Regions from separate parts of the Rhodococcus sp. NFXS4 genome, predicted to be linked through region 2. Evidence: riboswitches for the same ligand, from Rfam matches in the RefSeq annotation. Region 2 holds a riboswitch; the other holds the start of a gene.
What was found. A riboswitch is a leader RNA that binds a small molecule or an ion and turns the genes downstream of it on or off. The one in region 2 is predicted to bind cyclic di-AMP.
Positions count from the first base shown of each region.

Region 1: linked by a shared signal. The riboswitch ahead of J4E04_RS08165 (C40 family peptidase) and the one ahead of J4E04_RS16430 (transglycosylase family protein) in region 2 are both predicted to bind cyclic di-AMP.

Region 1 is NZ_CP192221.1:1,737,687-1,752,370, forward strand. It holds gene ctaE (aa3-type cytochrome oxidase subunit III) at 1-404, opposite strand, end outside; gene J4E04_RS08140 (hypothetical protein) at 692-1,183, shown strand; gene trpD (anthranilate phosphoribosyltransferase) at 1,195-2,238, shown strand; gene J4E04_RS08150 (Lrp/AsnC family transcriptional regulator) at 2,240-2,515, opposite strand; gene J4E04_RS08155 (DEDD exonuclease domain-containing protein) at 2,580-4,322, opposite strand; gene J4E04_RS08160 (hypothetical protein) at 4,498-4,788, shown strand; cyclic di-AMP (ydaO/yuaA leader) riboswitch at 4,902-5,067, shown strand; gene J4E04_RS08165 (C40 family peptidase) at 5,084-5,653, shown strand; gene J4E04_RS08170 (C40 family peptidase) at 5,944-6,945, shown strand; gene J4E04_RS08175 (peptidase MA family metallohydrolase) at 6,915-8,231, shown strand; gene J4E04_RS08180 (glycosyltransferase family 4 protein) at 8,258-9,382, shown strand; gene J4E04_RS08185 (AMP-dependent synthetase/ligase) at 9,370-11,178, opposite strand; gene J4E04_RS08190 (polyketide cyclase / dehydrase and lipid transport) at 11,314-11,691, shown strand; gene J4E04_RS08195 (SRPBCC family protein) at 11,816-12,253, shown strand; gene J4E04_RS08200 (ArsA family ATPase) at 12,283-13,509, shown strand; gene J4E04_RS08205 (hypothetical protein) at 13,502-13,900, shown strand; gene J4E04_RS08210 (ROK family protein) at 13,938-14,684, shown strand, end outside.
Region 2 is NZ_CP192221.1:3,486,698-3,501,381, forward strand. It holds gene J4E04_RS16360 (NCS2 family permease) at 1-923, opposite strand, end outside; gene J4E04_RS16365 (DUF2530 domain-containing protein) at 976-1,239, shown strand; gene J4E04_RS16370 (hypothetical protein) at 1,379-1,513, shown strand; gene J4E04_RS16375 (phosphatase PAP2 family protein) at 1,491-2,042, opposite strand; gene J4E04_RS16380 (sacsin N-terminal ATP-binding-like domain-containing protein) at 2,039-4,630, opposite strand; gene J4E04_RS16385 (DUF3027 domain-containing protein) at 4,756-5,583, opposite strand; gene J4E04_RS16390 (glutaminyl-peptide cyclotransferase) at 5,636-6,469, shown strand; gene J4E04_RS16395 (MFS transporter) at 6,539-8,218, shown strand; gene J4E04_RS16400 (DUF2771 domain-containing protein) at 8,215-8,724, shown strand; gene J4E04_RS16405 (hypothetical protein) at 8,772-9,239, shown strand; gene J4E04_RS16410 (cold-shock protein) at 9,249-9,668, opposite strand; gene J4E04_RS16415 (hypothetical protein) at 9,874-10,092, shown strand; gene J4E04_RS16420 (YccF domain-containing protein) at 10,120-10,518, shown strand; gene J4E04_RS16425 (glycosyltransferase 87 family protein) at 10,608-11,894, shown strand; cyclic di-AMP (ydaO/yuaA leader) riboswitch at 12,061-12,267, shown strand; gene J4E04_RS16430 (transglycosylase family protein) at 12,276-12,863, shown strand; gene J4E04_RS16435 (hypothetical protein) at 12,922-13,113, opposite strand; gene J4E04_RS16440 (helicase-associated domain-containing protein) at 13,186-14,684, shown strand, end outside.

The DNA of each region.
Region 1 (14,684 bases), 1.7 Mb from region 2:
CTGCTCGAGATCGAGGTGCCCTCGTGAACGAGGTGGTAGTACTCGTAGCCCTGGCCGGCGACGAAGAACGCGCCCATGGCCAGAGTGATCGTGTACCAGCGGCGCAGTCCGAACACGTCGCCACGCTCGGCGGCGAACACGCCCAGCTGGCAGGTGAAGGACGATGCGATGAGCACCGCGGTCACGGGGACGGCCAGCGTCAGGTTGAGCTCGGTCGGCTCCGGCGGCCACTGGCCGGGAGCGGCCTGAGCCCGCGCGACGAAGTACATCGCGAAGAGGCCGGCAAAGAACATCAACTCGCTGGACAGCCACACGATGGTGCCCACGCTGACCATGTTCGGTCGGTTCAGCGAGTGGACACGCTGGGTGATGGCGGATCCCGAAGTACCTACTGCGCTCGTCACATCGAGAAGTATGACTCGTCGTAGTACGGATGGCATAGCCGGGGCGGTATTGGCGAGTCGAGCATCGTTCGCGCGCGCGTGACACAGAATGCCTCCTCGTGGTCCGGTCGGCCCGTCTTCCTGGACTTTCTGTTCAATAGTACTCGTCTGTGCACGTCGGACCGGGTTCCGTCGACCCCCGCGCCCGTGATGTATCCCGCACGCCGGAGTCTCGACCCGAGCTTCAGACTCGATGCCTCCCGAGCGACTCCGGGACCGGTTCCGGCGGCATCTGGCACTGTCGTGACATGACTTCGGGCTCTGGTCGTGGGCGGACACGGTGGTGGCAGCGGCTGTTCGGACGGGCGGCTCCGGAGCCCCTCGACCCCACTCGCGCGGACCTCGTCGTGGTCGCGTCGTGCTTCGACGACGTGGAGGCGTGCTCGACGACCCTCGAGCGCGCGGCGCACACGGATCCCCTCTGGTCCGCGGACGACGACGTGGTGTTGCGCCACCACCTGCTCCTCCCCGCCGATCAGATCGCCGACGCGGTGTCGGTGGCGGCGCAGGACGGTTACAGCGAGGCGACCGCAGGTCCCATGGCGCAGACTCCCGGGCATCTGCCCGGCGGTGTCTCCGACGCGACCGTCCTGGTGCTGCAGCGGGTGCAGGTGCTCGACGCGCTGCACTGCTCGCAGGAACGGTCACGGATGGCGGGGTTGGCCCAACGGCGCGACGGGGTGGTACTGGGCTGGGACGCCCTCCAACCGGCTGCCGAGGACGCATCGCCGGAGCACTAGGCTTCCCGCTCATGAGCGCTGGGGATGGCACGCGTACATGGGCACAGGTCCTCGGGGCCCTGGCATCACGCCAGGACCTGACGGGTGCCGACACGGCGTGGGCGATGGACGAGATCATGTCGGACAACGCCACCGCGGCCCAGATCGCTGCCTTCGGTGTCGCCCTCAAGATGAAGGGCCCCACGTCGGACGAACTGCGCGGACTGGCCGACTCGATGCTCGGCCACGCCAAGCGCGTGCCCGTGGACGACGACGTCGTCGACATCGTCGGTACGGGCGGCGATCGGTCCCACACGGTGAACATCTCGACGATGGCGTCGGTGGTGGTGGCGGCCGCGGGAATCCGGGTGGTCAAGCACGGCAACCGGGCCGCCTCGTCCAAGAGCGGTGGAGCCGACGTGTTGGAAGCGCTGGGCGTGCGTATCGACCAGGGGCCGGAGCGGGTCGCGGCGAGTGTCGCCGAGCTGGGCATCGGGTTCTGCTTCGCGCCCGTGTTCCACCCGGCGCTGCGCTTCGCCGCGGCGCCTCGCAAGGAGATCGGCATCCCCACGGCGTTCAACGTCCTCGGGCCGCTGACGAACCCTGCGAGTCCGCGCGCCGGTCTGGTGGGATGCGCGTTCGACGATCTGATCGACGTCGTCGCGGGCGTGTTCGCGGCGCGCGGCAACTCCGTCCTCGTGGTGCGCGGCGACGACGGGCTGGACGAGATCACCACGTCGACGACCACCTCGGTGCGCGTCGTCCGGAACGGTGTCGTCGACCACGCGGTGCTCGATCCACGCGATCTCGGTATCGAGCGAGTGCCGCTCGACGCCCTCCGAGGCGGGGACGCCGCACACAACGCGGACGTGGCGCGTCGGGTGTTCGGCGGCGAACGAGGCCCCGTGCGGGACGCGGTGCTGGTCAATGCAGCAGGTGCCATCGCGGCGTTCCGCGGCGTCGACGGTTCGCTCGAGGACGCGATGGCCGGTGCGTTGACGACGGCAGCCGCCGCGGTGGACGAGGGAGCCGCTCAGACGCTGCTGACGCGATGGGCGGCGTTCACGTCGGCCTGAGTCACTCGCCGATGGAGAAGCCCGCGTCGACGTCGGCGCTCGAGTAGGACTTGAACGCGATGTGCGTGTCTGTCCGCACCACGCCGGTGACGCGGTTGACGCGCTCGGTGATCACCTCGGCGATCTCCTCGTGCGTACGCACCTTGACCACGGCGATCAGGTCTACGTCGCCGGCGCACGAGTACACCTCGGACACACCCGGTACGTCGGCGACGGCACGCGCGGTCTCCGGAATGGAGTGCACCTCGGCGTGGATCAGAACGATGGCGGTGATCATGGTGAACCTTCCGAACTGTCGTGAGAGGGCGAACTGCGGGTCAGCCTAGTTCTCGGCCGTGCGGTCATCCCCAGGCCATCGTGCGTTCCTTCTCGCGGCGTCCGACGTCGCGCACGGCGGCGCACCACTGTGCCCATCGCCCCGCTCCGTGCGCCGGTTCGCACCATCCGTCCGTGGTGTCGACGATGCGGACGCCACCCGACTCGAGCCACCGCGCGATCAGCGCCACCTCCTCCGGCGTGGCACCGCGTAGGGGAGTGGCGTCCGGCACGACGGTCTCCGCACCGGCGACGAGTGCTTCCACCACGGGCATGGGCGCGACGCCGCGGCGGGAACGACCGGCACTGGCGAGACGTCCGTGCCGGACGACGACGAATTCCCACCCGCCGTCGTCGGCGCGGCGCGCGGCGATCAACTGCTCGATGGCCGCGAGTGCCTGCAGCCGCTGCACCGACCGCAGGGCCGTCAACAGGGTGGCCGCGCGGTCGCGCAGGCGGGCCGCGGACTCGAAGAGCAAATCCTCGGACAGTGCGTCGATCCGGGCGGCGACGGCATCGAGCACCGCTGCGTCGGCACCCTCGGTGAGAGCGCGGAAGGCGACGGGCGCGTCGGCGTACTCCTCGGGAGTGAGCGGGCTCGCCGTCGCCGCCGTGCATCCACCGACGGCCTCGGTGGAACAGTCGTGCACCGCCGAGGCGGCGATGCGGTGGGTGCAGGAGCGCAACCGGGTGTGCTCGGCGACGAGAGCGGCGGCCTCGGCTGCCGCCCCGCGAACGGAGAACGGTCCGAGCGCGCCGGGCGCCGGTGTCCGGACGATGGAGATGCGCGGGAACGCCTCGCTCGTCAGGGTCAGCCACCAGCCCTTGCGGGGGTACTTCGATCGACGGTTGTACGGGGGCGTGTGCGCACTGATGAGCCTCAGTTCGCGCACGCCGGCCTCGATGGCATGGCTGCACTCGACGTGGTCGACCCGGGTCGCGAGGGCGACCATCTCCTTCATGCGTCCGCGGGTCTCGGATCCCGTGAAGTAGTTCCGTACACGGCGGTGGAGGTTCCGTGAGGTGCCGACGTAGAGCACCTCGTCGGACGGTCCGCGGAAGAGATAGACACCGGGGGCGTGCGGAAGGCCCGCCGCGAGCGTGCGTTTGGCGCGGTGCGCCGAGGACACCGTCGGCAGGTAGTCGACGAGTTCGGCGTAGCTGTGGACGCCCTGGTTGCCCACCCGTTCGATCAGCCCGTGCAGGACGTCGACGGTGGCCCGGGCGTCGTCGAGTGCCCGGTGGGTGGGCCTGGTGGACACCTGGAAGAGGGTGGCCAGCGAGGACAGCTTGACCGACGGTGCCTCGTCGCGCGTGAGCACCCGCCGGGCGAGCGTGACGGTGCACAGCACCCGGAACGACGGCCACGCCAGATCCATTCGCGTCGCCGCCGCGCGGAGGAACGCGGTGTCGAAGCGCGCGTTGTGCGCCACCAGCACGCTGCCGCGGGCGAACTCGACGAAGGTGGGCAGGACCCGCTCGATACGAGGGGCGTCGAGAAGCATCGCACCGGTGATGCCCGTCAACGCGACGATGGCGGGCGGAATGGACCGGCCCGGGTCCACGAGCGTCGCCATCTCACCGATCACCCGGCCGCCGCGAACCTTGACGGCACCGATCTCGGTGATCGCGTCCTCGCCCGGTCGGCCTCCGGTGGTCTCGAGGTCCACCACCACGAAGGTCGTGTCCCGCAACGACTGGTCCAGTTCGTCGAATGCGAGCTGCACACCGCGTGCATGCCCCGACACCACAGTCGCCCCATCAGTCACGTGCGTCACCGTAGGTGGTGCCACCGACAGGAACACGGTCCGTCCACGACGAGCACGCCGTGTCGGTGCACGTCGTTAGCGTCCGTTTCCGAGGCGTGATCGAGCGTCGGATCGGGTGTGATCCGGGCTGAACATCACGGCGAGAGACCGTGAACCACAATGAGACGGAGATCACATGATTGTCGATTGCGGCGAGTGCACCGTGCGCGGAGACGCGTGTTCGGACTGTGTCGTCTCGGTGTTGCTGGGGGTGCCGGGCATGCCCGCGGCGTCGGCCGGCGGCCCGCGTGACGCCCCCTTCGCCACGCGCAGAATGCGTCTCGAGCAGGACGAACAGGAGGCGATGGCCGTTCTGGCGGAAAGCGGGTTGGTGCCCCGGTTGCGGTTGGTAGGCAGAGAAATTCCCTCACCGCAGGAGACCGGCCACGACCGACCCGCTGCGGGGCCGGAGCACGCCGCGGGGTGAGTCGGACCGTGATCGTTTCGCGACACGAGTCGGCTGGGCTCGACATCGGGGATGCCGTTTCGTAATCTTTCCGAGACATTGCGGAGTCGAGCAGAGCCACCAGGGACTGCGCCGCAAGGTCACCGCCTAATCGGCCGCCTCTTCCGGGTGGTCGTACCGGGAACCCACCGTTACACCGGGGTGAATCCCGTCGCAGTCGCACCAGCGGCTCGTCGGGTAGGGCTGATCTTCCCAGCCCGAACCCGTCAGCTAACTCGGTCGGCGGATATCAGGAAGAAACGGAGCACATCTTTTCGTGGCGAAACACCGCAAACCCAGCACTGCCTCGCGGCCGGTCCGCAACGTTCTCGTCGCCGGCGCGCTCACCGCAGGCGCTGTCGCCATCCCCGCCGCCCCCGCCTTCGCGGCACCGGTGGAGATCCCCGGTATCGGCACCTTCGAGGTCCCGGACCAGATCCTGAGCCAGCTTCCCCCCATGCCGCAGGTCCCCGCGCTTCCCGGCCCGGCCGCACCGCAGTCCAGCGCCGCGCAGGTCGCCGTGCAGGCAGCCGAGAGCAAGGTCGGCGCACCGTACGTCTACGGAGCCGCAGGCCCCAGTGCGTTCGACTGCTCCGGTCTCATGAAGTGGGCGTACCAGCAGGCCGGTATCGAGCTTCCCCGCACGAGCTACGACCAGGCCGCGGCCGGCGTGCCCGTCTCGCAGGCGGATCTGAAGCCCGGCGACGTCGTGTCCTTCTACGGCGGCTCGCACTCCGGCATGTACGTGGGCAACGGCAACGTCGTCCACGCGTCCACCGAGAGCCAGCCCGTCAAGATCGCTCCGCTGTCGTCGATGCCCTTCGACGGCGCACGTCGCTACGCCTGACGCAGCGACACCTTCGCTCGACACCCTGACGCCGCACGAAACCGATCGCCCGGTCGGTTCCGTGCGGCGTCAGTCGGTGAATCCGCCGTTTTCGACGGGTTCTCGGGCTTCGTGGACAGAATCATCGTTCGCGTCGTAATCTTTCCGTGACGTCCTCGGCCATCATCCGCGCCGCCGAGCGACCCGGACTCGTCCAGATCGGAGAACCGTTCATCGTGCCGTCATCGGTCCACCCCCGCGTTCGTCCCACTTCTCGTACGAGACTGCGTGGACTGGTGATCGCGAGTGCGATGACAGCGGCGATCGCCGTGCTCCCCGCCGGTCCCGCCGGCGCCGACCCGGTTCCCGGCGCGTCCGCCTCCGAGGCGGTCACGAAGCTCACCGATCTCTCGCGCGAGTCCGAGCAGACCACCGAGGCGATGCACAACGCCCAGATCGAGCTCGACGCGAAGCTCGCCGCCCAGCAGGAGGCGGACGCTCGACACGACGCGGACCGTGCCGCTCTCGACGCGGCCACGGCGCAGATCGACACGGTGCGGCCCGCAGTCGACAAGATCGCCCGTGCCAACTACCAGGGCGCTCGGACGAACCGGCTCTTCGCGGTCATGGTCAGTGATTCCCCGCAGCAGTTGCTCGACCAGATGTCCGCTCTCGACATCATCTCCACCGACGCGGCCGCCACCGTCGGCACCTTCCGGGAGGCCAGCGACGCCGCAGCGGCAGCCGAGGCGGCGTCACAGCAGTCCGCCGACGCGGCCCGGGTGGCCACGGAACAGGCGAAGGCTGTCAGCGACGACCTGCAGGGCAAGCAGAGCCGTCTTCAGAGCGAGATCGCCGATGTCGTCGCCGCGTTCGGTTCGCTGTCCGACACGGAGAAGCAGGGGCTGGCCGGCGCCGCGTTCCCGCCGGGCTTCGATCCCTCCGCCATCCTCGGCGCCCTCCCGCCGGGATCGCAGGCCGGAGCACTGTCGGCCGCGTTCACGCAGATCGGTAAGCCGTACGTGTGGGGTGCGACCGGCCCGGACGGGTACGACTGCTCGGGCCTCGTGGTGTGGGCCTACAAGCAGATCGGTAAGACTCTCCCGCGGTCGAGTCAGGCGCAGGCCGCCGGCGGCACCCCCGTCGACAAGGCGAACCTCCAGCCCGGCGACGTGGTCCTGTTCTATCCCGACGCATCGCACGTGGGTCTCTACGCCGGTAACGGCAACGTGGTCCATGCATCGACCTTCGGTGTTCCCGTTCGTGTCGAGTCGATGGCATCGTGGCCCTTCTACGGCGCTCGCCGCTACTGACGGTCCGCGCCCTGGCGGCGCTGGGCCTGGTTCTCTCCCTTCTGGTGGCGTGTTCGCCGTCGGCACCCGACGAGCAGACGCCCACGACGACTGCGGGCCCGGACGCCCGCACCGTCGGTGTCACGGCACTGCTCGATTCCTGGACGGCCGCACTGCGCTCCGACGACGAGGCCGCGCTGCGCGAGTTGATCGACTCCGACGCGGACCCGGGATTCGCTGATCGCGAGATCGCCCGCGCGCAGGCGCTGCGCGGTCTGCCGCTGTCCGACTTCGGCTACGAGATCACTCCGGGTCCGGAGACTCCGGTGCCGATCGATCGAGCGGATGCACTCGCGGCCACCGAGGTGTGGGCGCCGAACGTCGCACTGCGCTACGCCTGGGCCGACGCCGACATCGGTTCCACGAGTCGCGACATCGCACTCGTCGTCGCTCGTCGGGGCGACACGTGGCGTCTGGTCTCCGATGCCGACCTGCCGCAGTACGGGCGCACCACGTGGCGTGGCCCGTGGGACTTCGGGCCGGTGGTCACGGAGCGAGTCGCCACCGGGTCGACCACGTCGCTCGTCGTGGGTCACGAGGCGCAGCGCGCCTTCATCGACGACCTCGCCGCGGAGCTGCCCTCCGCGGTGGCGGCCGTGACCGAGTTCGCCGGGCTCGGATGGTCTCGCCGCGCGATCCTGACGGTCACCGGTTCCGATGCCGAGTTCATCAGTGCGGCAGACGGATTCACGTCCACCGATGTCGCGGCCTCGACGATCGCGGATCCGGTCCGCGGGGGCCTGGTCACCGGCCAGCGCATCGTCTTCGGCCCGACTGCGCCGGACCGGCTCACCGACTCGACCCGCCGCACCGTGCTGCGCCACGAGCTCACCCACGTGGCCACGCGCGCGGTCACCGGGGAGGACGCGCCCCTGTGGATGCTCGAGGGTTTCGCCGACTACTCGGGTTATCGAGGCTCGGGACTGTCCTTCGACGAGATCGCGCCCACCCTCGCGGCCGTGGTCCGCGCGGCGGGACCGCCCAGGGTCCTCCCGGTGGACTCGGACTTCGCCGCAGGTGGCAGTCGCGGATCGATCGCGTACGAGTCCGCCTGGTCGGTGGCCTCGTTCGTCGCCGACCGGTTCGGGGAGCCGGTGCTCCGGCAGCTGTACGACCGTTTCGCGGCCGGACCGACCGATCCCACCGTGACCGACTCGGTCTTCTCGGCCACGCTGGGCTTCGGCACCGTCGACTTCCTCGCGCAGTGGGGGCAGTGGGTGGCGGAACAGGCCGCCGGGCAGAGCTGACGGCGGTCTCCGTCTACGGTGGTCCCATGCGTCGAACGCTGCTGGTGACCAATGACTTTCCTCCGCGGCGCGGCGGCATCCAGTCGTATCTGCACACCTTCGCCCAGCTGTTGCCCGCGGACGAACTGGTGGTCTACGCACCGCGGTGGCGTGGCGACTCCCACGTGCGGTTCGACGCGGAGCAGCCCTTCGAGGTGGTGCGGCACCCGACGACGTTGATGCTTCCGACACCGGACGTTGCCCGTCGGGCGGCCAGGCTGGTGGCCGACCGACAGTGCGACACGGTGTGGTTCGGGGCCGCTGCTCCGCTCGCCGTGCTCGGACAGCACCTGCGCCGTGCCGGAGCCGAGCGCGTCGTGGCCTCCACCCACGGTCACGAGGTGGGCTGGTCGATGCTGCCGGCGGCGCGGCAGGTGCTCGGTCGTATCGGCTCGACGACGGACGTCGTCACCTTCGTCAGCCGTTACACGCGCGGCCGATTCGCCGCGGCCTTCGGGGCGGACGCGGCCCTCGAACACGTGCCGCCGGGGGTCGACTCGACCGTGTTCGCGCCCGACACGTCGGCACGGGAGACACTGCGCGCGCGCTACGGCCTGGGTGATCGGCCGACCGTCCTGTGCCTGTCGCGGTTGGTGCCGCGCAAGGGACAGGACATGCTGATCCGGGCGCTACCGGGGATTCGCGCGGAGATCGACGGGGCCGTGTTGGTCGTCGTCGGCGGCGGTCCGTACGGCGACACCCTGCGGGCTCTGGCGCAGTCGTGCGGGGTGGCGGATCACGTCGTGTTCACGGGGTCGGTGCCGGCCGAGGAACTGGCGGCACACCACACCCTCGCCGACGTGTTCGCCATGCCGTGTCGCACCCGCGGTGCCGGTCTGGACGTCGAGGGCCTGGGCATCGTGTTCCTCGAGGCGTCCGCGTCCGGCGTGCCGGTGGTCGCGGGCCGGTCGGGTGGAGCGCCGGAGACCGTCGTCGAGGGCGTCACCGGCACAACCGTCGACGGCACCTCGGTCGACGACGTCCGGCGCGCCGTCGTGGACGTGCTGTCCGATCGTGACCGCGCCGCGGCGATGGGGGCCGCGGGACGCGAGTTCGTCTCCACCGAGTGGCGGTGGGACGACCTCGCCGCCCGACTGGCTCACTTGCTGTAGATGGCCTCGATGTCGCTCGCGTAGGACTTCTGGACCACGGCGCGCTTGAGCTTCATCGTCGGGGTCAGCTCGCCGCCCTCCTCGGTGAAGTCCGCCGGCAGGATCCGGTACTTCTTGATGGACTCCGCGTGCGAGACCGTCTTGTTGGCTTCGGCCACGGCAGCATCGATCTCCGCGACGAGGTCGGGATCCTTCGTCAGGTCGGCGACGGTGGCGCCCTCGTCCTTGCCGTTGCGCTGCTTCCAGCCGGGGAACGCGTCGGGGTCGATGGTGATGAGCGCGCCGATGAACGGCTTCTGGTCACCGACGACCATGGCCTGACCGATGAGCGCACTGGCCCGCAGCGAGTCCTCGAGGCCGGCGGGTGAGACGTTCTTGCCACCCGCCGTCACGATGATCTCCTTCTTGCGCCCGGTGATGGCGATGAAGCCGTCCTCGTCCACGGCGCCGAGATCGCCGGTGTGGAACCACCCGTCGGTCAGCGCCTCGGCGGTGGCGTCGTCGTTCTTCCAGTAGCCCTCGAAGACCACGCCGCCCTTGAGCAGGATCTCGCCGTCGTCGGCGATGCGGACGGCGTTGCCCGGCAACGGCTTTCCGACGGTGCCGATGCGCTGTTCGTCCGGCGTGTTCACCGCTGCCGCGGCGGTGGTCTCGGTCAGGCCGTAACCCTCGTAGATGGTCACACCGATGCCGCGGTAGAAGTGCGCGAGGCGCTCACCCAGCGGGGCGCCGCCCGAGATGGCGAGTTCGCACTGCCCACCGAGCGCTGCGCGAAGCTTGCCGTAGACCAGACGGTCGAACACAGCGTGCTTGGCGCGCAGCACGATCGACGGGCCACCGGTGTCCCGCGCCGCGCTGTAGGCGACGGCGGTGTCGGCGGCCGCGTCGAAGATCTTGCCCTTGCCGTCGCCGTGAGCCTTCTGACGCGCGGTGTTGTACACCTTCTCGAACACGCGCGGGACGCTGAGGATGAAGTGCGGTCGGAACGAGCCGAAGTTGTCGACGAGGTGCGGGATGTCGTGGGTGTGCCCGAGTGTCGCGCCCTGGTCGAAGGCGGCGATGGACACCGCACGTGCCAGCACGTGGGCCATCGGCAGGAACATCAGGGTGGTGCGTCCCTCGGTGAGCATGCGGCCGATGGAACTGGCGGCGATACCGCGGGACTCGGCGATCAGGTTGGAGTGCGTGAGCACGCAGCCCTTCGGCCGTCCCGTGGTGCCGGAGGTGAAGACGAGCGTCGCCGGGTCCGAGGAGCGCAGCGCCGCGACGCGGTCGGCCACCGTCGCGTCGGTGATCTGGGCACCGGCGTCGGTGAGGACGTCGATGGCGCCGGGCCGCTCGGCGGAGGCGTCGATCTGCAGGACCGTCGCGACACCCGGCAGCACGGGAAGGATGTCGGTGAGGATGTTCGTGTGGGCCACCGTCTCGGCGATCATCGCGGCGGCGCCCGAGTTCTCGAGGATCCACCGCACCTGGTCCGACGAGGACGTCTCGTACACCGGAACCGTGACGGCGCCGGCGGACCAGATCGCGTAGTCGAGCAGGGGCCACTCGTAGCGGGTCGACGACATGAGGGCGACCCGGTCGCCCTGCTTCACGCCGGATGCGATGAGCCCCTTGGCCACTGCGCGAACCTGGGCCGCGAAGTCCGCTGCGCGGACGTCCGACCACCCGTCGCGGGTGGCGCGGCGGTACACCACGACGTCGGGCCGGGTCTTCTCGTGCGCGAACACGGCGTCGACCACCGACGCGTCGTCCTCGATGGTGAATGGTGCCGGGACGGTGAACTCGCGCACGGATTCCTCCGATGTCGTAGCGGTTTCGGACGAGGCTTCACAGTAATCCTGTCCATTCCCCGGATGTCACCGGCACGTGCTCGTCGACCGAGGTCGTCGACGCCGTCGACGAGGGCACGTGGGATTCTGGTCCGCATGAGCAGTGTGCAGGTCGCCGACCAGACGTTCGTCGCAGCGCGGGCCGAGGACGTCGCGGCGCTCGTGTCGGACACCCGTCGATGGCGGGCCTGGTTCCCGGGTCTCACCGTCACGGTCCAGGAGGACCGGGCCGATAAGGGTGTCCGATGGGTCGTCGCGGGACAGCTCCGGGGAACCATGGAGGTGTGGCTCGAGCCGATGCTCGACGGCGTCGTACTCCACTACTTCCTGCACGCGGAGCCGACCGACGGAGTGCAGGAACCGTCCACCCATCGCCGACGAGTACTGGGCAAGCAGATGTCGTTCGAGATCAAGGCGCTCCTCGAGGCCGGGCGGGCGGCGGGAGAACCGCCGGTCCCGGGGCTTCGGTCCTGACTCGCGGGTACTCGCGGCGACAGGAACCGACCCCGCCGTTCGGGCGGTGCCACCGGACGGTCGATCATGTGGGTACACGGACGCCGATCAGGTGACGGCACGCGGCGCGGAGGGAACGAGTTCCATGGCAGACAAGACCACGAAATCGATCGTCGTCGGAGCGGCGCCGGACGAGGTGATGGCGGTCATCGCCGATTTCCCCAGGTACCCGGAATGGGTCACCGCGGCCAAGTCGGTCGAGATCCTCGAGGAGGGGGAGTCGGGCCGGGCTCGCCGGGTCCGGTTCGTGCTCGACGCGGGCATGGTCAAGGACACCTACGAGCTCGAGTACGACTGGCGGCCGGACGGCACCGCGGTGTCGTGGACGCTCGTCGCGGGGGAGATGCAGAAGTCCCAGGTGGGGTCCTATGTGCTCACCGAGAAAGGTGCCGGAAGCACCGAGGTGACCTACGAACTGACGGTCGATCTCGCCATTCCCATGATCGGCTTGTTCAAGCGCAAGGCGGAGAAGGTCATCACCGACACCGCGTTGAAGGAATTGAAGAAGCGAGTCGAAGGCTGAGCGATCGCGTTTCCGAGACCGCCGCGCGGATCACGTTCGTCGTCGGAGCCGGCGGTGCGGGCAAGTCCACCGTCGCCGCGGCCCTGGCCGTCGACGCACACCGCGCCGGTCGGCGTGTGCTTCTCGCGTCCGTCGACGGCGCGGATCCGTCGGACCTGGTGCCCGACGTCGCAGTCGAGGTGCTGCGCATCGACCCCTCGGCCGTTCTCGAATCGCAGTACCGCCTGCTGACCACGGCTCTGGCGATGGCCGGACGCCACGACCACGGCGCCGGTCCGACGCTGCCGGATCCCGAGGAGCTGACGTCGCTGCCGGGCGCCGAGCCGCTCACCGCGCTGCTCGAGGTGGTGCGCGTCGCCGACAGCGGCGAGTGGGACGACGTGATAGTCGACTGCCCCGGACCGATGTCCTGGCGGGAGATCGTCGCGACCCCCGGAGCTGTCGCGGGGTACGTCGAACGCATCTGGCCACGTCATGCCCGCGTCGTGGCCTCGACGGGCCAGGACGTCCGCGCGGCCGTCCTGGTGGAGCTCGTCGATCGTGTCGTGGCGGCGGCGACGTCGGTCACCGCCGTGCTCGAGGACGACGGACGGACCTCTGCTGTCGTCGTCTCGCGTCCGACTGCGCGGTCCTTCGCAACGGCGCGAGAGCTGGTGGCCGTCACCAGTTTCCACGGCGTCCGCGTCGATCGTGTGGTGGCCGTGGGGGTGATCCCGGACCTGGGGGCCGGGGCGCCGTCGTCCGTGCTGGGCACGCATCCCGGCGTGTTCTGGATGGACCGGGCGCACGCGGAGCATCGCGCGGCGCTGGCGGAGTTCCGCGGCGCGGTGGGCGACCTCCGCGTCGACGTCGTGTCGGCCCAGCCCACCGAGCCGGTAGGGTCGACTGCTCTGGGGGCCGTCGCGGCCGACCTGAACGGGCAGGTGGCGGCCGGACACGGCGGCGCGCTGCCCGCGCTGTCGCCGCGGGTGCGGCACGAGTCCGGGCAGGGCCTGGACTCGGTGTACGTGATGGACGTCCCGCTGCCGTTCGTCGACACGGACTCGGTGGCGGTGGGTCGGGTGGAGGACGACGTGATCGTGAGTGCGCAGGGCAGTCGACGACGACTGCGGTTGGCGTCGGTGCTGCGTCGGTGCGTGGTCACCGGTGCCGGCGTCGACGACGGCGTGCTGTCCGTGACCTTCGCCCCCGACCCGGCGCTGTGGCCGGAGAACCTGCAGAAGACGGACGTACCGGGGGAGTCCGGCGATGGATGAGGGCCGGCGGGACCTGGCGGCCGAGCTCCGGGTGCTGGCCGAGTTGCTCATCGACCGGGTCGAGCCGGTGCTGCGCCGCCTCGACACCGAGGACGCGCCCGAGTGGCAGGGCTGCTCCTGGTGCCCGTTCTGCGCTCTCGCCGCCGCCCTGCGCGGGGAACGCCACGATCTGCTGACGCTGGTCACCGGTGAGATGGACGGTCTGATCGACGTGCTCCGGGACTTCCTGCAGACCCACGGTTCGGGGCGACACACGCCCGGCGCCGCGGAACGAGCCGACGCGCCGGAGGGCGCTGCGCCACCCGTCGTTCGCCCCGCGAGCTACCAGCCGATTACGGTGACCAGGACGCGTGAACCCGACCCGGCACGCAGACCCGATCGCGACCGGTGACACCGGTCGCCCGCCACCACGTGAGGATGCCGCAGACGTGAGCGCCCAGTCCCGGTCCAGCCGGCCTCTGACCATCGGCATCGACGTGGGCGGCACCAGCATCCGCGCGTCGGTGGTCGACGTCGACGGCCAGGTGCTCGACTCCACCCAGGCGCCCACGCCGCAGTCCTCCCGCGCACTCGAGAACGGCATCGACCGGGCTGTGCGCGAACTCGCGAGCCGCCACGACATCGCGGCCGTCGGTCTCGCCGTCGCCGGGTTCATCAACTCCGACCGCACCGTCGTGCGCTTCGCCCCCCACCTGCCGTGGGTGAACCGCCCGGTCGCGCGAGAGATGACGGAACGCCTCGGCATCCCGGTCATCCTCGAGCACGACGCCAACGCCGCCGCGTGGGCGGAACACCGCTTCGGTGCGGCCGCGGGCGGTGGGAACGTCGTCATGATCGCGATCGGCACCGGCATCGGCGCCGCACTCCTCATCGACGGCAAGCTCTACCGCGGCAGCTACGGCATCGCGCCGGAACTCGGCCACCTGCAGGTGGTTCCCGACGGGCGTCAGTGCGCGTGCGGCAAGCGCGGCTGCTGGGAGCGCTACTGCAGCGGTACCGCATTGGTGGACACGGCGATCGAGCTCCTCGCCGCCAACCCGCGGGGATCGACGGTGCTCGCGCGTGAGGCCTTCCTCGATCCCGGATCCCTCACCGGTCGACGCATCGCCAACGCCGCGCAGGACGGTGACCTGGTGGCCATCGAGACGATGTCCGAGTTCGCACGGTGGCTCGGC
Region 2 (14,684 bases):
GTCATGGTGCCCATGGCGTCGAAGAAGTTGGCCAGCACCAGCGTGAACACCAGCAGGCTGGCCGCCAGGACGCCGATGCGGGTGAAGGCGCCGAACAGATCGACGTTGCCCACGAGTGACAGGTCGGGGAGGTCGACGACGACGTCGGGCAGCGCCGGCACGCTGAGGTTCCAGCCCTTCGGGTTCACTCCCGCGGAGGCACCGGTGTCGGTGATCGCCTCGATGATCGCGGCCACCACGGTGGTGACGACGATGCCGATCAGCAACCCGCCCCGCACCTTTCGCGCCACGAGGATGCCCATGAGAAGCAGACCGAAGACGAAGGTCACCGTCGGCCACGACGCGATGGACCCGTCGATGCCCAGGCCGACCGGAACGGTGGTGCCGGCGATGTCCGGCACACGACGCACGAAGCCTGCGTCGACGAGACCGATGAGCGCGATGAAGGCGCCGATGCCCGCCGCGATGGCGGCCTTGAGTTCGCTGGGGATGGCCTCGAACACGGCGGTGCGGAATCCGGTGAGCGCCAACACCACGATGATGATGCCGTCGATGACGACCAGCCCCATGGCCTCGGCCCAGGTGACCTGCGGGGCGATGGTGACGGCGAGCAGCGTGTTGATGCCGAGTCCCGCCGCGATGGCGAACGGGTAATTTGCGATGACACCGAAGAGAATGCTCATGACGCCGGCCACGAGCGCCGTGACGGCGGCGACCTGGGGCACCGGGAGGATGTCGCCCAGCACGTCGGTCTTGGCCGCCGCGTCGTCGGGCGAGAAGCTGCCGAGGATCAGCGGATTCAGCACCACGATGTAGGCCATGGCGACGAACGTGACGACGCCTCCCCGCACCTCGGCGGACATGGTCGATCCGCGATCGGTGATCTTGAAGTACGAGTCGAGGAGAGACGTCGCGCGAGACATGAAGTGGAGACTAGGCCATGACCCGGTGAGGGGCGCGGGTAGCGTCGGCGCCGTGCGCCCCACCCCCGCCACCCCGCCCGGACTGCCACCGCGCGTGACCGATCCCGCTCCGGTGCTCGCTGCCGGGACGCTGCTGTTCCTCGTCGCCGCCGTCGTGTGCTCGGTGGTCGACTCCTTCTCGGGCGCAGTCGCGGTCTGCTGGACGGGAACCGCTCTGGGCGCGTTGGGGTTCGGACTGTTCGCACTGCAACGCCGAGCTGCTCGCCGCGGCCGACGCACGGCCCAGAAGGGGCTCGTGCACCCGCCCGAGGTGTGACCCGGGCGACAGGTTCCGGGCGCGAAAACCCCCTCTGACGTGCTGGAACTCACCCTCGTCGAGGTTGAGTAACACGGACGTAACGTGGACAATCGGTTATGTCAGTTCAGCTACTCGAGCAACGTCCGGAGAGATAGAAGTGAAGTACGTCGAAAGTTTCCTCAACCGCCGCCGCCACGTTCGGGCACTGCGTGATCTCTACGCACGCGCGAACAACGTGGGCAGCCCCGCGATGCGTGACGAGCTTCTCGTCATCGCCCAGCGCGACCGCTGAGTCGCGACACCACCGCGATACCCGCGACACCGACCAGGGCCCCCAGGAGCCAGCCGACGACGACGTCGCTGAGCCAGTGCGCCCCGAGGTAGACGCGGGAGAACCCGATGAGCAGCGTTGCCGCCGTGACCACGGCGGCCGCTGCTCTCGTTCGTTTCCGGGCACTGTCGAACGCGCCGAGCGCGACCAGCAGCGTGATCACCGCCGCCGCGAAGGTCGCCGACACCATGGCGTGACCGGACGGGAACGAGTAGGTCGAGATGTCGACGAGGCGCTCGGGCACCGGCGGCCGGGTCCGGCGGATCGCGTACTTGAGAGCGTTCATGACGAGCCATCCGGTGAACGCCGTGGCCACGAGGCCCGGCCCGAGATGGCGGTGCCCCCGGCGCACCAGGATCAGCGCGACCACCACCGTCACGAGTGCGACGCCCGCGGTGTTGCCCACCGTGGTGATCACGGTCATGGCGTCCGTCAGGGCCGCGCTCCGGTGATCCACCATCCAGTCGAGGACATCACGGTCCGCGCTCACGGCAGCACCGTCCGTGACACGTGCGTCTCGCCGTCGTCGGTGACCCAGAAGGGCACCGCTCGCTCCACTCGCACGGTGCCGCGACACCGCACCACCAGGTCGTCGTGCAGGACGACGACGTCCGGGACCGGCCACGACGAGATCGCGCGTGCGGCCGCGAGGGCGGGATGGGTGTCCACCGTCGCCCGCTCCCCCACCGACACGATCTCGACGCTCAGCGCCGTCGACGCCGTCTCCACGTCGAGGAGATCCGCGAGGGTGTCGGCGGACGCCGTCGACCCGAGCACGACTCGGTCGGCGGGTAGCAGGGCGATCCACCGCGGGTGATCGAGGACGACCACCGCGGCGGGATCGGCCACGCTGCCGGCGAGAGTGCGTACCGCCACGGGCGGATCGATGTCGCGTAGATCCACCCGCCCGGCGTCCACCGCCTCGGCGAGGAGCGTGTGGACCCGGATCGCCACCGCGGGAGACACCACACGATCGGGATCGGCCGCCGCGGCGAGCAGATCGGCCGCCGTGTCGGCGTCGTCGATCGCGGGACCCGCCAGCGCCGCGGCGAACTCGGCGGCGCGGGGATGGTCGACGGGGTCCAGCAGTCCACGCAGGGAGTCGTCGCCGAGCAGACGGAGCAACCCCAGCGGTGTCTCGTTCACCCGCGCGTGACGACGCAGCCACCAGGCGGTGTAGCCGGTCCGGTCCCGCACCGCCGCGGCCGTCACCGGATCGTCGACGATCTGGGTGAGCGCGTCCGCCCAGCGCGCCTCGTCCACCAGATCGAGATCACGCACGGCGACCAGGGTGCCGGGCTCACCGGAGAGACTGTCCCACCACGCCTCCTCGTCGTCGAGATCGTGATCGGGACCCGCGGGGGTCTCGTCCACCACGACGCCGAAGCCGTGACCCACGCCCACCACCCGCAGGGCGTCCACGCCGTACCGGTCGACGACGGACCGATCCACCACGCCGAACGGGCTGTCCCGCTGCAACACTCGCCGTAACGGCGAGTCCGGCAACAGCAGTTCGTCCGCCGCCCGCATCTCGCCATCCGACGAGAGCAACGGCAACGACCCGACGGAGCCGATCCTCGTCTCGCCGCCGACGGCTGCCGCGAGGGTCAGCACGTCGTGCACCAGTTCCTCCGGCACGTCGTCCGGATCCTCGAGCATCGCTGCCAACGCGGGGTCGGCGAGCAGGTCGGCCGGGCGAGCGGTCTGCGCTCCCGCGCGGCGGAGCAACGGATGGGCGGCGTCCGGGTGCACCACACGAGCCCACCCGACCGAGCCGAGACGGTCGCCGTCCACCAGCACCACCGTGCGGGGACCCGTGACGGTGCGGCCGTCCGTCAGCGGAACCGGCAGCGCCGCACACTCGTCGACGTCCGCCGAGTCGTGCACGATGTCGGTCAGTGCGTCGTACAGGCGGTGCCACCAGATCGGCGGTCGCGACACCCCCGACAGGCTCTCGACGATGCCCGCGAGCCCGAGCCGACGCACACCGACCGCCGCCAGAGCCGTCGCCGACGCGCGATCCGATGCCTTGGGTGCCACCAGACCCGGCACGACGTCCACGAGGAGTTCGGCCAATTCGGCCGAGATCGAGTCCACCACCGCGGCATTCGCGGGACGTACCGCCCGGCCCGCCGCCGTCGGGACCCACGCGGTCGACTCCAGGTCGCGGACGAGCGCCGCGCGGACCGCCTCGTCGACCTCGGACGCCGGCAGTCCCGGACGCGGTACCGCGGCGGCCCGATGAGACGCCGGCAGGTCGGCGACCAGTGCCGCGTATCCGGTCGCCACGACCGAGAGGTCGGCGCCCGGAAGGACCCGTCGACGGTCGGGCTGGAGGGGGACGTCCGCGATCAGGAGCAGCGGAATAGTCAGCACCTCATCGGATCTGGTGGGCGCACGCAGCACGTCCCGCGTCAGTGGCGCGGGCGAGTCCGGCGTGAGACCGTCGTCCTCGAGCGGCAGAAACCAGCGTGCGGCCGCCGCGTCGCCGCGCCACCATCGTCGGCCGCCGACCCGCACGTCCGTCCACGCTCCCGGGCCCGACGACACCTCACGCACGAGTTCGGTCCCGTCAACGGAGATCGACTGCAGCGCATCGAGTTCGAGCATCAGATCGATCGACTCACGGGCGGCCGCGGTCAGCACTTCGGCGACGTCCACGACGCCGTGCAGCACGACCTCGGTGTCCCAACCCGGGGTCGGCACGTCGTCCGACGCCCACGGCAACCGGAGGACGGGAACGCCCTGCTCCGGCTCACTGAGCCCACGCGCGGCGATCGCTCGGCGCGTCCTCGATCCGTCGAACACGATCGAGCCCGACGTGGATCGGATCTCGATACGCTGGGACACCGCACGGACGGCGGTGAACCCGACTCCGTATCGCCCGACGGACGTGGCGTGCTCGGAAGTCTTGTCGGACGCTCGCAGCGCGGACAGCGCCTGCACCCCGGTGATCGACAGCGGCACACCGACATTCGCGACGTGCAGCGCGTCGCCGACGGACCACACCGCCAGGCGACCGGGAACGTCGGCGCGGGAGGCGGCGTCGGCGGCGTTCTGCGCCAGCTCCGTGATCACGCGATCGCGGTAGCCCCCCACCACCAGATCGGCCTCCGTGGCCGCATCCTCCCGCAGTCGGGTGGGCGACGACGACCAGGCCGCGAGAACGGACTCGCGCAGTGCCTCCGTCCCGAAGGGGTCGGTCAGAGGGTCGACGACGACTCCGTGATGTCGGTGACCGCCTCGGTGTCCCGGGGCTCGGTGTTCCGGGGCTCGGTGTTCTCGGTCGGCGTGGTCTCCAGGGCACCGTCGTCGTAGGCCGCGTACGCGGGCGATCCGGCGCCGGTCGGTCCCTCGGTGTCCGAGTGCGCACCGCAGCCGTATGCCGCGTGCACTACGTGTCCGTCCGCGGCCAACTCGTTTCCGCACACGCCGAACGCAGCGCTCAGCGAACCCTGCAGAGCGAGATAGAAACCGCACGTGACGCACGTGCCCGGCGCCGCCTTGGCCATCGGGGAATCGGGACCGAAGTCGCTGTCGGCCCACCGCTCGGCGGCCTCGAGCCGACCCTCGCGGCTCATGACCTGCTTGCGACCGAGACCGAGTTCGAGGGCGACGTCGTCGACGGCGGGATCGCCGGTGGCCAGGTACCCCGGCACCAGTCGGACGTCCTCGTGGCGCGGCGGCAGCAGGTCACCCGGAGCCAGATCGCCGGGACGGATGCGCTCGTCCCACGGAACCCACGTCGGCGCCACCAGGGCGTCCGGACCGGGAAGCAGGGCGAGTTCGCTGACGGTGACGGTCTCGGAGCCGGGGGGCGCTGCGACGACGACCGCCCACTGCCAGCCGCCGTATCCGGGCAGGTCGGCCGCGAAGCGGTGGATCGCAGAGGCCTGATCGACGGCCTCGACCCCGAGGTGGGCTCCGACCGGGCCTTCGCCCGACTCCACGACGGCGGCCTGCGCCACGGACACGGCGTCGGCGAGGAGCGGGGGGATCTCGGTCACGACAGGGGCACTCACACCCCCTATTTTGCAGCATCGGCTCGCGTCGTGCGCCCACCGGGCCTGACAGGATGGCCGTATGCGTTCGGGTCTCTTGCGTTCAGGTTCGGGAGTCGGCCGCGCGATCGGGTCCGGAACCGTCGCCGCCGCGGTGGTGCTCGGTGGATGCGCGCCGGACCCCGCACCGCCGGCCGCGGACGTGCCCCGCTTCGGCGTCGAGATCGTCGGCACGTCGCCGCACGACACCGACGCCTTCACCCAGGGTCTCGAGATCGACGGTGACCGATTGCTCGAGGGGACGGGCCGCGAGGGCCGCTCCCGCGTCACGGCGTCCGATCGGGAGACCGGCGACGTGCTCGCGGAGGTGGACCTTCCCGCACCGCTGTTCGGCGAGGGCCTCACTGTCGCCGGCGACACGGTGTGGCAGCTGACCTGGCAGGACGGGATCGCGGTGGCCCGAGATCGCGAGACTCTGCTGGAGCGGCGACGCGTCGACTACGACGGCGAGGGCTGGGGTCTGTGCCTCGACGAGTCGAGTGCGGGATCGAGCGGCCGCCTCGTGATGAGCGACGGCACCGACACCCTCACCTTCCGAGATCCGGTCACCTTCGAGCCCACCGGCAGCGTGCGCGTGACTCGGGGCGAGCGGCCGGTGACGTCGATCAACGAGCTGGAGTGCACCGCGGACGGGATCTACGCCAACATCTGGAAGACCGACGACATCGTGCGGATCGATCCGTCGACCGGCGCCGTGACGGCGATCGTCGACGCCTCGCCGTTGCGTGCCGCACTCGAGGACACGTCCGGAATCGACGTCCTCAACGGCATCGCGGCCGTCCCCGGCACGTCCCGCTTCCTCGTGACCGGCAAATTGTGGCCCACTCTGTTCGAGGTCGAGTTCCGACCACGGTGACCGAGGGACGCCGCCCCCGCCGAGCGAGTCGCCCACACTCCCCGACCCGAGGTGGGGGACAATGACGGGGTGACAGGTCCCGACGATCCGCGCCCCGGTTCGCGACATCCGGGATGGGACAACTACTCGCCGTCCGAGCGACTCCCACCCCGTCGATCGCCGCTGCCTCCGCTGCATCCACCGACGGCCGGACCGGGCGAGACGATCCCGGGCGACCCGACCACGGCGCCCGACCCGACGACACGCATGCCGAACCAGGACACCGGTCCCCGCCGTCCCCGCGTACCGCGCAAACTGACGGTCACCCGCGTCGCGGCGATGCGTGGTCGCGAGATCACGGGCAAGGGCATCGCGACGTTCCGACGCGCCGCCACCGCCGACGGAGCCGACAAGTCCGGTCTCACGGCGCTCACCTACGCGACGATGGCCAACTTCGCCTCGGACGCGGCGATGGCGGTGGCGCTGGCCAACACGCTGTTCTTCTCCGCCGCGACGGGCGAGGACAAGACCAAGGTCGCCCTGTATCTGCTCATCACCATCGCCCCGTTCGCGATCATCGCGCCCCTGATCGGCCCCATGCTCGACCGCCTGCAGCAGGGTCGCCGCATCGCGCTGGCCACCTCGTTCGTCCTGCGCGCCGTCCTCGCCGTGGTGCTGGTCTTCAATTTCGACACCTGGCTCCTCTATCCCGCCGCGCTCGGGATGATGGTGCTGAGCAAGTCGTTCTCGGTGCTCAAGTCGGCCGTCACCCCTCGGGTGCTGCCACCGGACATCGACCTCGTCCGGGTGAACTCCCGCCTGACCGTGTTCGGGTTGCTGGGCGGCACCATCTCGGCGGGAGCGGTCGCGGGTGCCATCGCGTTCGCACTGGGTTCCGCCGGGGCACTGTGGTTCACGTTCGCCGTGACGGTGTTCGGCGCGTATCTCTCCATGCGCATCCCGTCCTGGGTGGAGGTCACCGAGGGTGAGGTGCCCGCGACGCTCGGGTACCACGCCGAGGCGACCACCGGCGCGATCGGCATCGTCCCGGCGCCCAGCAAACGCAGGCAGCCCCTCGGCCGCGACGTCCTCACCGGACTGTGGGGCAACGGCACCATTCGTGTGCTCACCGGCTTCCTCACGCTGTACGTCGCGTTCGTGGCGAAGTCCCGCACCGAGCACGAGCCACTCCAGCAGGCACTCATGTTGGCGTTGGTGGGCGCGGCGGCCGGACTCGGCAACTTCGGCGGCAACGCCGCCGGCGCCCGGGTGAAGCTCGGTCGCCCGTCGGTGCTGGTGGTGCGCTGCACCGCGGCCGTCACTGCGGTCGCGATCGTCGCGGCTCTGACGAACAGCCTGCTGACTGCCGCGCTCGCGGCTCTCGTCGCCTCGGGCGCGAGCGCGCTGGCGAAGGTGTCGCTCGACGCGTCGTTGCAGAACGACCTGCCTCCCGAGTCGATCGCGTCCGGCTTCGGGCGCAGCGAGACGGTGCTTCAGCTGAGCTGGGTCATCGGCGGCACGTTCGGCGTGCTGCTCCCCACCGAGTACTGGCTGGGTTTCACCGTGGTGTCGGTGGTCCTTACGATCGGCCTGGTGCAGACATTCGTGACCCACCGGGGCGGCTCGCTGCTTCCCGGCTTCGGCGGTAAGAGACCGGTACGAGCGGACCAGGAGGTGGCGGGCAGCGAACTGCGCCACGCCACCGGCCGAATCCCCCGAGTGGATCAGGACGCGGGCCGCGCACCCGCGGGCGAGGACGCTCCCCGATGACGACACGCAAGATCCTGTACGGACTGTCCGCACTGGTCGCCGTCGTCGGCGTCGCCTTCGTGCTGGTGGTCGGCAAGGCGATCCTCGACGCCCCCGAGGAGTCCCCGCGGGTGTCCGCGTACGCCGACGGCCGGTACGAGGAAGTGAAACCGTTCCGGTACTGCCCGGTGCAGGAGCCGCTCTGCGACTACGAGGGCACGACCGCGACGATGCCCGTGCGCGAGGGCCATCCGCTGCAGTTGTCCCTGCCGGGCGCCATCTCGGAGAACCCGTGGGGCTTCGCCAGCGTCTACGGAGACCCGGACTCCGGCGACGTCGTGGAAGCAGACGAGTACTTCGCCCCCGGGACGCGGAACACGCTCACCGTGCCGCCGGTGAACGAGGACGGACTCGTGCTCATCGGCGTCGAGGTGCGCCTGCCGTCCGGTGTCATCGACGTCGACACCGACCAGGAGGAGATCGTCAGCCACGCCATCTGGTCGATCGCCACCACGACGGCCCTCTAGGACTCGGGGCTCGGGTGGTGGTGGAGGAAGCACTGACCGAGTTCGTCATGACCCCCCTGGACTCCCTGAAGCAACGGGACGTCTCCATGGTCGTCGTCGTGGCAACGGTGATATTCGTCGTCACCAACACGGCGTGGAACTGGACGTCGGTGTGGTGGACTCCGGCTGTCCTCGCGTTCGCCGCGGTGTTCGTGTGGACGGGGCGGGACGCCCCGCACCGACGGACCGTCGTGTACCCGGACCGACTCGAGGTTCATCGGCGCAAGGGCGTCACGTCCGTGATTCCCCGGGACGCGATCGAGTCGTTCCGCGGGAAGCCCGACGACGAGGGAGGACCCGTCGTCGGCGTGGTCGATGTGTACGGACGACGGACGATGCTCGAGGGAACCGGGCATGCCGTGCAGAAGCGATGGCGAGACGGCGTCAGGAAGTACTTGTCCGACGCACATCGACGCGAGGTGGACGCTCTCGTCGCGCAGTTCGAGCACTGGCGCACGCACGGCCGCTGGGAGTGACCGCCCGGGTCAGCTGTCCAGTTCGCGGGCGACGGCCCGGACCACCTCGGAGATCTTCTGGGCGGTCTTGCGGTCGGGGTACTTGCCCTTGCGCAACTCTGGCTGCACGGTGGCCTCGAGAAGCGTGATCATGTCCTCGACCATGCCGTGCAACTCGTCGGGCGTGTGCTTGCGAGCGGTCGGCTGATCGCGGCGGGCGGCGGCACCCGCCTGACGCAGTGAGGGCGCCGGGTCGAGAACCTTCAGCGACAACGCCTGGGGTCCGCGGCGTCCGGCGGCCATGCCGAACTCGACGCGCTGGCCGGCCTTCAGGCCCTCGACTCCCTGCGGGAGCGCGGACGACCGGACGTACACGTCCTCACCCTCGTCCTGCGAGAGGAAGCCGAAACCCTTGTCGACGTCGTACCACTTCACCTTGCCGGTCGGCACCGATCTCACCCATTCGTCTCGTTGATCGCGTCACATGAATAATCGCGCCCGTTGCCGCCGCCCATGACGGGCCCTGGCGCTCGGGACGCGATGAGTCGATGGTACTCCGCTGCGCGAACGACGAGCACCTCGATATCGCGGGGCAGGCGCCGGGTAGGCCGGAGGCCGGTCGGGTCGTCAGGACGGCGGGATAGTGTGCTGTCTCGTGACCGACTCCCCCCGTACCGGAACCCCGGCGCTCCTGGTCGCCGCCCTCGTCTGTTTCGGGCTGGGCCTGCTGGCGATCGTCGTCATGTTTGTGACGCTGATCGTCTGGGACGATCCGCCCGGACTGTGGATCTATCTCTCGGCGATGCTGTGCCCGCTGGGGTTCCTGCTCGGTATGATCCACGCGCTGCGGTCGGGCCGCCGAGCCCGTCGCTGACACGGCGGAACCGGGCATACTGGTCGCATGCGCCTGCTGCTGAACGTCATCTGGTTGATCTTCGGCGGCCTGTGGCTCGCTCTCGGCTACTTCGTGGCCGGCATCGTCTGCTGCATTCTCATCGTCACCATCCCGTTCGGTATCGCGGCCTTCCGCATCGGGGTGTACGCCCTGTGGCCCTTCGGCCGGACCGTGGTGGACAAGCCCACGGCTGGTGTCGCCTCGGTGATCGGCAACGTGATCTGGATCGTCGTGGCAGGGATCTGGCTGGCCATCGGGCACGTCCTCACCGCGATCGCCATGGCGATCACCATCATCGGGATCCCGCTGGCGTTGGCGAACCTCAAGCTGATCCCGGTGTCGCTCATGCCGCTGGGCAAGGACATCGTCGACTCGGACGCACCGTTCGTGGCCACGCGCTACTGACGTCGGGGCGCGCACTCAACAGAACGAACGGTTCCTTATCGGCGTGGCCCGAGGGGTGATACACGTCGGATCGGTCTACCATCCTGTGCGTGATACTGAAGAAATCCGATGACCGCACCTTCGGATCACACAGGATCTTCGTCGCCCTCACCGTGATCGGTGCCGCCGTGGCGCTCGTCGCGCACGATCGGCTCATCCCGTTCGACGTCCCCAAGTTCGGGTTGTTCCGGTTCGGCATCGACGCTCTCGTGTACCGCGCCGGCGGAGCGACGGTGCTCGACTCGTCCCCGCTGTACGCCCACGATCTGGTCGGCGAACTCCCCTTCACGTATCCCCCGTTCGCCGCGCTGGTGTTCGCACCTCTCGGGGCGATGTCCACCGCGACGACCAACATCGTCTTCTGGCTCGGGAACATCGCGCTGCTCTATCTGATCGTCCGGTCCTGCTGGATGGTCCTGGGCTTCCGCGACGACCGCAGTCTCCGCATCGTCAGCGCCGCACTGTCCATCGTCTTCACGTGGCTCGAACCGGTGCGCATGACCATCTGGCTCGGTCAGATCAATCTCGTTCTCCTGGCGCTGGTGCTGTGGGACCTGTCGCGGCCCGAGGGCAGCCGGCTCCGCGGCATCGGGGTCGGCATCGCCACCGGCATCAAGATGACTCCCGGACTGTTCCTCGTCCACCTAGCGCTGACACGGCAGTGGCGGGCACTGGTCGTCGGCGTCGTCACCGCCGCGGCGACCGTGGTGCTCGGCTTCGTCGTGCTCTTCTCCGACGCGGTCACCTACTGGTTCGGCGCCATCTCCGACTCGTCCCGCATCGGCGACATCTCGTCCGGCGCGAACCAGTCGCTACGCGCGTCGATACCGAGGTGGTTCGGCATGACCGAGGCGCCGACGCTGCTCTGGATCGTCATCGCCGGAGCCGTCTGCGTGGCCGGCCTTCTCGTGGGCGCCGCGGCGCACCGCCGGGGGTTGCCGCTCCTCGGCCTGATCGTCATCGGCCTGACAGCGCCTCTGGTGTCCCCGTTCTCCTGGGGTCACCACTGGGTATGGCTCCTGCCGCTGGTCATCGTCTGCATGGACGTCGCACTGCGTGCCTCGAGCCCGCTCGCCTGGATCCTGCCGCTCGTCGCGAGCCTGCCTCAGATCGCCTGGTTCTGGGTGGCGCCCGGTGACGTCTACGCGATCGGCACCTTCATGCTCCCGCCGTCGAACCGACTCGAGGGTGTGGCGCTGCAGACCGTCTACCCGACCACGGGTGTCCTGGTGCTCGTCGTCGTGGCTGTGATCCTGCGCACATGTGACGTCGGACACATAACGAAGCGGTCACGAACGGGTGACGAGACGGTGGTCAGCACGTCTTCGCCGTCCTAGCTGCGACGACCCGTTCGAACACCTCACAACGGCGGCGCGACGCGCGCACCAGGGGAAGTTATCGAACAGTGACATGTGTGCCCGTTTCGTAATACTGTCCATCACGGCCGGAAGTTCGGCCGACGTCCGGCCCGCCGCGCCAAACCTCGTCCCGCGGGTACCGGACATCCCTCACAGACATGATCAGGGACGAGGGCGGGGGACCCACACGTCCTTCGTAGATATCCGGCCGGCCCTCGCGGCGCCCCACCGGGCACCGAGCAGTCGACCTAGGGGTGAAGCCTCTCCGCTCCAGCCAGGAGCGCACCGAGGCCGGGCTACCTCTCAGCCCGAATCCGACAGCTGACCTCGCAGGCGCGTGTGGAGAGGATTTCTACCCTTATGAGCGGACGTCATCGCAAGCCGAGCACCACGGGCAAGACCGTCGCCAAGGTCGCCGTCACCGGCGCACTGGTCGGCACCGCAGGTCTCGCATTCAGCGGCACGGCCAACGCAGCCCCCGATTCCGACTGGGACCGTCTCTCGCAGTGCGAGGCCGGCGGCAACTGGGGCATCAACACCGGCAACGGTTTCCAGGGCGGCCTGCAGTTCTCGCCGAGCACCTGGACCGGACACGGCGGCGGAGAGTTCGCGGCCACCGCGAACCAGGCCAGCCGTGAAGAGCAGATCGTCGTCGCCGAGCGCGTGCTCGAGTCGCAGGGCTGGGGCGCCTGGCCGTCCTGCTCCTCGCAGCTCGGACTGAGCAGCGGCCCGACGCAGCGCGACGCACCGGCGACCACGGCGCCCACCGCACCGGCACTCCCCGATCTGACGAGCATCCCGTCGACCGAGCAGGCCGTGCAGGGACTCACCCAGGTCGTCCAGAACTTCACCAACGATCCGGCGATCCTGGGCTTCGTCCAGGCCGCCACCGCGGATCCGCAGGTGGCGAGCTTCATCGCAGCGAACCAGGATCTCCTGCCCCGCTGACCCACTCCACGAGAAAGGCCCCCACCGACTGGTGGGGGCCTTTCTCGTGTCTCGCGCGTCAGCGGTTGATGACCGTGTGGGGATGCGCGTAGGGCAGCGAGTCCACCGGCAGCGGGAACTCCGTCTCCTCACCGAACGGGGACAGGTTTCCGGCGCGCGCCGACATCAGTTCGGTGACGGGATGATCGTCGTCGTCTGCACTGTGCGGCCAGCCCGGGTCGACATATCGCTTCTTCTCTGAGTTCGCCATGGTTCATTTCACCATTCGGAGTAGCGCCTCTGCCAGTCCAGGTCCCTGGACCGGTCTCTACGCTTGACCTCGATGACCGACAACGAGGGCACGCCGGCGGACACACTCACCGAGTGGTTGTCCGCGCGCAGCGACGACGAACTGGCCGAACTGCTGCGGCTCCGCCCCGACCTGACCATCCCGCCGCCGCCCACACTCGAGGTTCTGGCGGGCCGGTCCGAGCAACGCGCCTCGGTACTGCGCGCGGCCGAGGACCTGGACACCACGTGCCTGACCGTCGTGGAGCTGCTCGCGCACGAGGGCGCCGACACCGCCCCGGTCGCCCGCGCCCGACTCGACGAGATCGTCGGCCGCCGAGCGACGAAGAAGGCGGTCGACGCGGCACTGTCGGTGCTGCGTGCGCGTGCGCTGGTGCGCGGCACGACGTCGCTCACCCTGGTCGCGGCCGCACGCGACGCCGTGCCGTGGCGGGTCGGACGGTTCTTCGACGTCGACGCCTCGCTCACCGCCGAGGTGGTCGGTGCGAAGCTCGCGGAGATCGACGACCGCAGCCGTGAGCTGCTCACCACGCTGACCCGCTCGTCGTCGATCGGCCGGACGCGCGACGCCGCACCCGGTACGCCCGCGGATCGGCCCGTCCAGCGCCTGCTCGCCGCCGGGCTGCTCACCTGGCTCGACGACAACACGGTCGAACTGCCGCCGCAGGTCTCGCAGGTACTCCGCGGCGAGCCCGTCACCGATCCGGTGTCGCTGGCCCCACCGGCGGCGTCGACCACCGCTGTCGGGGTGGCGGACGTCGACGCGGCCGCCGCCGGGGAGGCCCTCGAGCTGCTGCGGCACTGCGAGGACATCGTCGACTCGCTCTCCCGCACGCCCGCGCCCGCACTCAAGGCGGGGGGACTCGGCGTCCGGGAGATCCGACGCATCGCAAAGGCAGCCGATCTCGACGAGGCGCGGGTCGGCCTGCTGGTCGAGGTCCTGGCGGGCGCCGGACTCATCGCGGTGGGGCTGCCCGATCCGGGACCGCTCACCGACATCGACGACATGTGGACGCCCACCCCCGCGGTCGACGCGTGGGTCACCGCATCGCCGGCACAGCGCTGGGCCACCCTGGCCGGAGCCTGGCTGGATCTGCCCAGGGTGCCGTGGTTGATCGGCATGCGCGACGCCAACGACAAGCCGATCGCCGCACTGTCCGACGAGGCCCGCTCGGCCGCCGCGCCCCGAGACCGGCGGATCGTGCTGGGCGTGATCGCCGATCTCGCCTCGGGAAAGGCCCTCGCCACCGAGGACGTCGTCCGCATCGCCACCTGGCGCAGGCCACGCCTCGCCGCTCGCCTGGGCGTCGGCCCGGTCTCCCGCTACCTGGCCGAGGCCGGCGCTCTCGGGGTCGTCGGCCGCGGAGCACTGTCCACCCCCGGACGCGCACTGATCGGTGATCCGTCCTCGGCCGCGGCGGCGATGCACCGCGTCCTGCCCGACCCCATCGACCACGTTCTGGTCCAGGCCGACCTGACCGTCGTCGCCCCCGGGCCGTTGACTCCCGAGCTCGCGCAGCGGATGGCGACGGT